Regions from separate parts of the Pannonibacter sp. genome, predicted to be linked through region 1. Evidence: riboswitches for the same ligand, from Rfam matches in the RefSeq annotation. Region 1 holds a riboswitch; the other holds the start of a gene.
The links. Region 1 has a riboswitch for thiamine pyrophosphate ahead of ACTIFE_RS13775 (hydroxyethylthiazole kinase). Riboswitches for the same ligand answer to the same signal wherever they lie in the genome.

Region 2: linked by a shared signal. The riboswitch ahead of thiM (hydroxyethylthiazole kinase) and the one ahead of ACTIFE_RS13775 (hydroxyethylthiazole kinase) in region 1 are both predicted to bind thiamine pyrophosphate.

The regions. Positions count from the first base shown of each region.
Region 1 covers NZ_JBHYDX010000018.1:48,015-52,743, reverse strand. The annotation lists gene ACTIFE_RS13785 (TRAP transporter substrate-binding protein) at 194-1,288, opposite strand; gene thiD (bifunctional hydroxymethylpyrimidine kinase/phosphomethylpyrimidine kinase) at 1,285-2,097, opposite strand; gene ACTIFE_RS13775 (hydroxyethylthiazole kinase) at 2,136-2,888, opposite strand; TPP riboswitch at 2,993-3,096, opposite strand; gene ACTIFE_RS13770 (Lrp/AsnC ligand binding domain-containing protein) at 3,221-3,457, shown strand; gene ACTIFE_RS13765 (DMT family transporter) at 3,513-4,568, opposite strand.
Region 2 covers NZ_JBHYDX010000006.1:4,975-9,703, forward strand. The annotation lists gene ACTIFE_RS05665 (S49 family peptidase) at 1-315, shown strand, start outside; gene ACTIFE_RS05670 (hypothetical protein) at 337-522, shown strand; gene thiE (thiamine phosphate synthase) at 587-1,228, opposite strand; gene thiM (hydroxyethylthiazole kinase) at 1,215-2,018, opposite strand; TPP riboswitch at 2,149-2,244, opposite strand; gene ACTIFE_RS05685 (hypothetical protein) at 2,313-2,702, opposite strand; gene ACTIFE_RS05690 (glycine--tRNA ligase subunit alpha) at 3,003-3,932, shown strand; gene ACTIFE_RS05695 (LemA family protein) at 4,280-4,729, shown strand, end outside.

The DNA of each region.
Region 1 (4,729 bases):
CGAAGTCCGCCCGGAAACAGGGAGTATCCCGCTTTCCGACGGGAGACGGCACCCGGTTCCGGCCAGAACCCTGCCAGAACCCTGCCACCGCATTGACCAGGACGATTCGGGGCAAGCGGAATGCACCCAGCACCCCGCCACCCGAAAAGCCGTGAGCGGGTCACAAGTCCTGTCGGGCCTTTACGGGTGCTGGTCAGGCTCCATCGCGCGCGCTCAGAAACCGCTGGACGGAGACGCGGCTCCACGGGGCCAGCCGCGCAATCGCCGCAGTGTAGCTATCAAGGATCCGCCCCGACAGGGCATCCCGTGCCGCGAAATCGGCCAGAACCGCCGCACTCTCCTTGCGCAGACCCGCAAGGACATCGTCGGGATAGAAGCGCACGTCAACGCCATCGTCCGCCTGCAGGGAAGCGAGCGCCCCCGCGTTCATCCATTCGCTCTCGGTCAAAGCCAGCGCGTTCTCTGCCCGGCAGGCCTCAAGCACGATGGCCCGCAGGTCGTCCGGCAAGCCGTCAAGGGCGACCTTGTTGAACAGGGCTTCGCCCGTTCCGTTCGGCTCGTGGAAACCCGGCGCATAATAGTATTTTGCCACTTTCTGGAAGCCCATCGCCTTGTCGCTCCAGGGCCCCAGAAATTCGGTCGCATCAATCACGCCGGACTGCAGCGCCTGGAAGATTTCTCCCGGAGGCAGGGCAACCGGCGTTGCGCCCAGACGCCGCAGCACCTCGCCTCCCAGCCCCGGCATGCGGATCTTGAGGCCCGCCAGATCATCCAGCGACGTGATCTCGCGCTTGAACCAGCCGCCCATCTGCACGCCGGTGTTGCCGGCCATCACCGGCTTGACGCCAAAGGGCGCGTAAAGTTCATCCCACAGCGCCTGACCGCCCCCCTGTTCGATCCAGGTCATGTGTTCGAGCGGTGTCAGACCAAAGGGGATTGCGGTGAAAAACACGGCGGCCGGCATCTTGCCTTGCCAGAAGAACGATGCGGTGTGCCCCATCTGCGCCGTGCCGGACGAGACAGCGTCGAGCACGCCGAGCGCTGGAACCAGTTCACCGGCGGCCGCCAGTTGCACCCGCATGCGGCCACCCGAGAGCTTGCCGATCTGGTCGCAGATGCGCTGTGCCGTCACGCCCGGTCCTGGCAGGTTCTTCTGCCAGGAGGTCACCATCTTCCATTCGATGGTCGCAAGTCCTTTTGCCAACGCGGGCGCAGCCAACGTGCTGGCGGCACCGGCCAGACCAAGGCCGAGCGCCTTGCGGCGGGACAGTGTCAGATCGCGGGTCATTCAGCGGCCTCCCAGACGGCGTGGAAATGGTGCACCGGTCCATGTCCGGTGCCAATTGCAAGATGATCGGCGGCCCGAATGGCCGCGGTCACATAGGCCTTGGCAGCCGCCACTGCGTCCGGCAGTGCGAGCCCGCGTGCCAGTCCTGCCGTGATGGCCGACGACAGGGTGCAGCCCGTGCCGTGGGTGTTGCGGGTGGTGTGGCGCGGCGCCGAAAACCAATTCTCGCTCCCCTCAGCGGTCAGCAGCAGGTCCTCGCTCTCCGGTCCTTCGCCATGGCCGCCCTTGAGCAGCACCGCACGGGCACCAAGGCCGAGCAGTGCACCAGCCTGGATCCGCATGTCATCGCGGCCGATGGCGGTGGGAACGCCGAGCATGCGCGCGGCCTCGGGAAGATTGGGCGTGATGAGCGACGCCCGTGGCAGCAACTCCGCGATGATCACCTGCACAGCCTCAGGCACCAGCAGCGGATCGCCAGAGGCCGCCACCATCACGGGGTCGAGAACCACCGGGCGCGGCGCATGGGCATCAAGCCCGGCCGCAACGGCAAGGATCACGTCCGGACGGGACAGCATGCCGATCTTGATCGCATCGACCGACAGATCCCCCAGCACCGCATCCATCTGCGCGCGGACGAACTGCGGCGGCACATCGTGGATCGCAGTGACACCGTGGGTGTTCTGCGCCGTCAACGCGGTTAGTACGCTGGCGCCGTAGACGCCGAGCGCAGAGAAGGTCTTGAGATCGGCCTGAATGCCGGCACCGCCGCCGGAATCCGAGCCCGCAATGGTCAAGGCAATTGCTGTCATTGGGATACCCCGGGTTTAAGGAGACAGGATGAGGTCGGTCAGGCGAGCCGCAGCTGGTCTGTGAGGGTTCTGGCGTCGAGGCCATGGAGTGCATCGAGAAACGCGGGCACGAAACTGCCCGGCCCCCTCGCCTCACGCGCGGCCAGTTCCCCTGCAATCGCCACAAAGCTGAGACCACTCGCGGCGGCCAGCAGCGGATCAGGTTCCACCGCCAGACAGGCGCCCAGCACGGCACCAGCCGCGCAGCCCGTGGCCGTCACGCGGCCCATCATCGGATCGCCATTGGCAAGACGGAGCTGGCGGCCGCCGCAGGACACGACGTCGACGGCCCCTGTCACCGCATAGGAACTGGCACCCAGCCGATCCGCCCCGCCCAGCGCGGCAAGTTCGCCTGCGTTGACCTTGAGCAGCGTTGGGGTCCGCAAAAGCAGATCCTTGGCCAGCGCCAGACGGGGCGGCGAGCGGTCAACGAAGACTGGATCGAGCACCCAGGGCTTGCCGTCCCGCTCGGCGACCTCCAGCCCGAGCGCAAAGGCGGTGCGTCGGGTGTCATCCAGCGTGCCCAGATTGAGCAGCAGGGCGTCGGCACTTGCCGCAAAGGCGGGGACTTCCTCGGCCGCCAGCGTCATCGAAGGGATGGCCCCGAGTGCCAGTAGCACATTGGCGGTGAAGGCCTGGGCAACGGCGTTGGTCAGGCAGTGGACACGTGGAGCCCGCTGACGCAGCCGCTCCAGGACACCAGCCATGGCGTCCGCCAGCGCCTCACGGGAGTGATCAATCGAACTGCTCATGCCGCCTCTCCAAACAGATGGGAGGCGAGCAAATGCTCAGCGAACGGCAGCAGCAATGTCGAGGATATCATCTGGCAGCGCATCAAAGGCGCGCCCGAATACAGCAGGCGTATCATCCCAAATCCCTCCGCCGGCACGACCCGGATCAGGTTCAAGGAGTTGGCACGATGCCTCTCAGCCCGGAATTCGGGCACCCCCATGAGACAGGAAGACAGCTAACAAGAGCGGCGGCGCATTGCAAGAGGCGATGGCATGTGTTGACGCAGCCGCACCAATCGGCCATTCCACCTGTCACAGGGTAGCATCCGGACGCTGCCCCGCGAGGAGCCGCCATGAAGCCGTTTTTCATCATGATCAAGTGCAACCTGGGCGACACCTACAAGGTGGCGAACGCAATTGCCGACGCCGAGATTGCCTCGGAAATCTACTCGACCAGCGGCGACTATGACCTCCTGGTGAAGGTCTATATCGAAGACGGCGAGGACATCGGCCACTTCGTGAACCAGAAGCTGCACTGCCTCGATGGCATCCGCGACACGCGCACCATCATCACCTTCAAGGCCTTCTGAGATCAGATCCGGCTGCGAGTGATGAACTGCGCAGCCGAACCGCATACTTCGGTCGTCAAGGCCGCATTGGCCCTCCGGCCTTGCGCGCCCGTGTGTCGTCCCGGCCAAGCTGCCGCTCGCGGAACATCACAAAAAGTCCGGCAGCGGTCACGATGAGCGCGCCGACGATGACCTGCCAGACCGGAACCTCGGCAAAGAACATCCAGCCCAGCAGCACCGCCCAGATCATGTTGGCGTAGTCGAACGGGGCAATCGTCGAGGCGTCGGCATAACGGTAGGACTCCGTCATGATGATCTGGCCAACACCTCCTGCAAGCCCGACAAAGATCAGGAGCCCTGCGGTTTCCCAATCCGGCAGCACCCAGGCATAGGCAGGATCAAACCAGCCAGCCGGGATCGTCAGCAAAGCCATCAACGACGCGCTGGCCGAGAACCAGAGGACGATGGTGGAGGTGCGCTCGGTCTCGCACAACTTGCGCACGAAAATCATCGCCATGCCGGAGAACAGCGCCCCGATGGCAGCCGCAAGGGCGCCGAACCAGGTCGCTTCGGTGATCTGCAATCCGCCCATGTGCGGTGACAGGATGATCATGATCCCGGCAAAGCCGACGGCCACCGCGCTCCAGCGATAGACGCGGACCGTTTCGCCGAGGAACAGGAAGGCCAGAACGACTGTAAACAGCGGCGAGGCAAAACCGATCGCTGTGGCGTCGGGCAGCGGCAGGTATTTCAGCGCGGTGAAGGAGCAGGCCATGGCCAGCATGCCAACCGTCGCGCGTCCGATATGCCCGAGCGGCTGGCGGGTGTGCATCGCTGAAACCAGCTCGCGCCGCCAGAGCAGGATGACCAGCACCGGAACAATGCCGAAGAAGTTGCGCGCAAACACAACCTGTCCGATCGGCACCCGCTCGGCTGCGATCTTGAGGGCAACCACCATGATCGAGAAAACGAGTGTGGAGGCAACCTTCAGGCCGATGCCGAGGAGCGGCTTGTGCTCCGTCCGGTCGACGGCCTGCGGCGGGATCGTATCCTCCTGGCGATCCTGCAATTCGCCATCTGGCCGGGTGGGAGCGCCGTCATCTCGAGGTGTCCCTGCGTCCTTCAACGCCATGGTCATGTCCTTGTCGCCAGCTCTTTGATCTGGAGGTGGCCGGCTGGGGAGCCACTTCTTGGGGAGGAAAGGAGGGCAAGAGTCCGCCACGATGAGACCGATTTCAAGACGGCAATCATGGCGGCGAGATGGCAGGATTGAACGAGTCGCAGGCTTACTGA
Region 2 (4,729 bases), on a different contig from region 1:
GACGTGTTCATTGCCCTTGTGAAAGAGCGGCGTGGCGATCGGCTGACGGATCATCCCGACCTGTTCACCGGACAGTTCTGGACCGGCCGTTCGGCGGTTGCCCTGGGACTTGCCGACCGGGAAGGGGACTTGCGCTCGGTGCTGAAGGAGAAGTTCGGGGACAAGGCCGAGGCGCGCCTGATCAATCCGCCGCGCGGGTTCCTGGGCCGGCGCACGGGTGGCGGCATTGCCGCTTCCCTCTTGCCGGCGACCTATGCCGATGATCTGATGGCCTCGGTCGAGGCACGGGCCTTGTGGGCCCGCTACGGGCTGTGAGCCGGACAGGAGACAACTGACATGCCACCGCTGTGGGGATTGGCCCTTCTGGGCGCCGCCGGCTTCGCCGCTATGAAACTCGTGCGCCGGGAAATGAACCGCATCGAGGCACGCCTGTCAGAAGCCGCCCGGCGATCCGATGACACGCCTGTTCGCCTCGAACGCGACCCCGCCACCGGCCGCTACCGTCCGCAGGGCGACGCGTGACCGGGCAAGTGCTGCGTTCCTGGTCGCTGACAAACCGACGCGTTCCATGTTGTCCCGCGCGCCGCTACTCGGCTGCCAGAATTGCCGTATCGTCCCAGGCGCGGCGCAGCCGGCGGGCTGCGTCTTCCGCGTCGCCATCCGACAGGATCGCCGACACCACTGCCATGCCGGCAGCTCCAGCCTTTCGCACGCCGACGGCATCGGAGCAGGTCAATCCGCCGATCGCGACGGCCGGAAGCTCGCTTGCCGCACAAAGCTGTGCCAGCCCGCTGTATCCGATCGGGGCCGCGTGGTCCGGTTTCGTCCGGGTCGGGTGCACCGGACCAACGCCGATATAATCCACGTCCTTTGCATCGAAGCGCGTCAGATGCGCTGCCTCCGACACCGAAACGCCAATGATGGCGTTCGGCCCGAGCATCTGCCGCGCTTCGGCCGGGGTCATATCCCGCGTGCCGATGTGCACGCCAGCCGCGCCGATCATCCGCGCCACCTCGACCCGGTCATTCAGCAGCAGCGGCACGCGCAAGGGATCAAGCCGCGCTTTCAGCCGGCGCGCGAAGTCCGCCACCACCGCATGCGGTGCGGTCTTGTCGCGCAATTGCACGAGGCTCACCCCGCCCCGGACAGCGGCGATCACGTCGTCTTCCAGACCCGGGCGCCGGACTTCGTCGGTGACAAGATACAAGGACAGGTCAAAGCGGGACATGGTCGAACTCCACGAGGGCGAGAGCATCAAGCTGTGTTGGCGTGACGTCGCTCAAGGCATTGAGGAACCCGACCGCAAAGCTGCCGGGCAGGGGAGAGACGGCGGTGGCCAGTTCTCCGGCGACCGCGTAATAGGCCAGTGCTGCGACCGTTGCGTGAAACCTGTCGTCCTGCCCCACGGCAAAGGCTGCGACGATACCGGTCAGGGCACAGCCGAGGGCCGTCACCTGCGTCATTGCTGGCGAGCCGTTGCGGATCCGCGCCTGTCTTTGGCCATCGGTGACGAAATCCACCGCTCCCGTGACGGCGACGATCCCGCCTGTCGCCCGCGCCAGGGCAACAGCGGCGGGTTCTGCAGCCTGCACCCCATCGCCGCTGTCCGGTCCCTTGGCGGCGCTGTCGCGTCCGGTCAGCGCGAGGATTTCCGAGGCATTGCCCTTCACGATCAGGCCGGGTACCCGCCGGGCCAGTGCCATGTTGATGTCGCGCCGGTAGGCTGTCGCCCCGGCGGCGACCGGGTCAAGCACCACAGGAATGCCACGGCCTGAAGCGACATCCGCCGCCGCCGCCATGGCCGCCACCCAGTCGGGTTCGGGTGTGCCGGTGTTCAGCGTCAGGGCATGAGCCAAACCGGCAAATTCCGCGGCCTCTTCGCGCGCATGCACCATGGCAGGTGAAGCGCCCGCTGCCAGCAGCACATTCGCCATGGTCTGCATGGCAACGAAATTGGTGATGTTCTGCACCAGCGGACGTCGTGCCCGCAGGCTTGCAAGGGCGTTGCCGAATGTCATTGCTGCTCCTCATCGCAGAAGGGAAAACCTGCGGCAGGAGCGCGCGTGCAAATTCGCCCTGATCCAGCCCGATGGCGGACGACGGTCCGGTCAGGGGAACAAGGCGGGCAAGCAGCTGTGGTGTGTCTGCAAGGTTCTGCAAACGACTTCCTCCGCCGGCATGACCCGGTTCAGGTTCAAAGGGTTCATCTCAGCCCCCGGTTGTGGGGCGCCCCTGTCGCAAGCAGATTTATAGGCGCGGAACCGCGATGGCGCAAGCGGTATTCCCTTGTGCCGTCGCAGATGCCGCATGGTTCAACGGATGAATTCCAGCGGGCGGAAACATTCCCGCTCGTTGACGATGAGGCCATTCGGCCACTGGATCCAGCGGTCCTGGCAACGCTCGCTTTCCTTGAGGGGGATCGGGCGGCGCGGCTTGCGCGGCTGCTTGTTGGGTACATGCGTCACGACGTGGGTATACGGTCCTGACGCCGCAGCCTGCCGATCCATGCAACTGCGCGAGGCACAGACGATCGGCGCGCTGTCCGGATTGCCGCTGTCATTGGCGCCAGATGGTCCGGAGGACGAAGCCGATGGATTGTTGCTGCTCTGGTTGTTGCTGCCCTGGCTCTGCGCGGCCGCAAGGCTGGCGCTGGCGAGCAGGGCGGCGGTTGCAAGGACTGTCAGAAAGGATGTGCGGGACATGATCTTCTCCTCTGGGTGCGGGTTCCTCACCCGCAGGTCCGGCACATGAAAAAGGAGCCGGTAGAATGAGGGTGACGTAACGTCGCTTGGAGCGATAGAGGGGGAAGGGCCTGAAGCCGACAAGGTGTGATCCGCACCACGTTTGTGCGGGCGATTTCAGCAAAAAAGCCGGTCCTTGCCGCCGCCCTTGACCTTGTCAGCCGCCCGTGGCACCTGTCCGGCCAAATGTTTGCGGCTTTGGCCGCCCCTCCTTTCGCAATCGGGAACCGCCCCATGTCGAACGAAGCCATCCCGGCCCACATGCGCCCTGAAAACTCCTTCCAGGGCCTGATCCTGACCCTGCAGCGCTACTGGGCGGATCAGGGCTGCGTCGTGCTGCAGCCCTATGACATGGAAGTCGGCGCCGGTACGTTCCATCCGGCCACCACGCTGCGCTCGCTCGGACCCCGCCCGTGGAAGGCCGCTTATGTCCAGCCCTCGCGCCGTCCGTCCGATGGCCGCTACGGCGAGAACCCGAACCGGCTGCAGCACTATTACCAGTTCCAGGTCATCCTGAAGCCGTCGCCGGACAACCTGCAGCAGCTTTATCTCGACAGCCTCTACGCCATCGGTCTCGATCCGACGCTGCATGACGTGCGCTTCGTCGAGGACGACTGGGAAAGCCCGACGCTGGGCGCCTGGGGCCTTGGCTGGGAATGCTGGTGCGACGGCATGGAAGTGTCGCAGTTCACCTACTTCCAGCAGGTCGCCGGTTTCGAGTGCGCGCCGGTCTCGGGCGAACTCACCTATGGCCTCGAGCGTCTCGCCATGTACATCCAGGGCGTCGATAACGTCTACGACCTGAACTACAACGGCCGCGAAGGCGCCGAGAAGATCACCTATGGCGACGTCTTCCTGCAGGCCGAGCAGGAATATTCCCGCCATAACTTCGAGCACGCCGACACCGAACTCCTGTTCCGCCACTTCCGCGACGCCGAGGAAGAGTGCCGCCGCCTTCTGGCCGCCGGTGCTGCAACTCGTGATGCCATCGGTGCGGATGTGCACCAGATGGTGCTGCCGGCCTATGACCAGTGCATCAAGGCCAGCCATGCCTTCAACCTGCTGGATGCGCGCGGCGTGATTTCGGTCACCGAACGCCAGAGCTACATCCTGCGCGTCCGCGAACTGGCCAAGGCCTGCGGCGCCGCCTTCCTCGAAACCCGCGCCGGCGGCGTCGGCTACGAAGGCTGATTGCTGGCACGCGTGGCAGGGCGGTTCTTTCCGCGGTCATCCCCGCCCTGTGCGGGGATCCAGCCGGCACACCGAGTCTCGTCGCTCCTGCGTAGGCAGGAGCCCAGTAACCTGTTGAGTTGATTGTCTTTCGGTGTCTGTGCGTCCCCAGGTCTGCCCCGTTTACTGGGCTCCTGCCTGCGCAGGAGCGACGAACGGCGGGGCATGCGTCACGACGTGCTCGCATGTTGGACGAGGGACAGGTTCGAAGGCATTGGCAGGCCCACATCTCCATCACCAAGGGTGACATCACCGCCGCCAGGCGCTAGCGTCACGCGCGAGTGTGTCCTTGCCTGGAGAAGCCGGTCATGACCTTCTGGATTGTCGTTGCGGTCATCGGTGCCGCCGCCCTCTATCTCATTACGCTGTACAACGGCCTCGTGACCAAGCGGCAGATGGTCGAGGAAGGCTGGAGCGGCATCGACGTCCAGCTCAAGCGCCGCTCCGACCTGATCCCCAATCTCGTCGAGACCGTCAAGGGCTATGCCACCCACGAAAAAGCGACGCTGGAGGCGGTGACGGACCTCCGCACTGCTGCGTCCCGCGTGCCGGCCGGCGACGTGGCGGGACGCGCTGCAGTGGAAGGCCAGATCTCCCAGGCGCTGGGGCGGCTGTTCGCAGTCGCCGAGGCCTATCCGGACCTGAAGGCCAGCGATAATTTCCGCGAGTTGCAGTCTGCCCTCGACAAGGTCGAAGACGCGCTGCAGATGGCGCGGCGCTACTACAACGGCGCCGTGCGCGGCCTCAACGTCATGGTC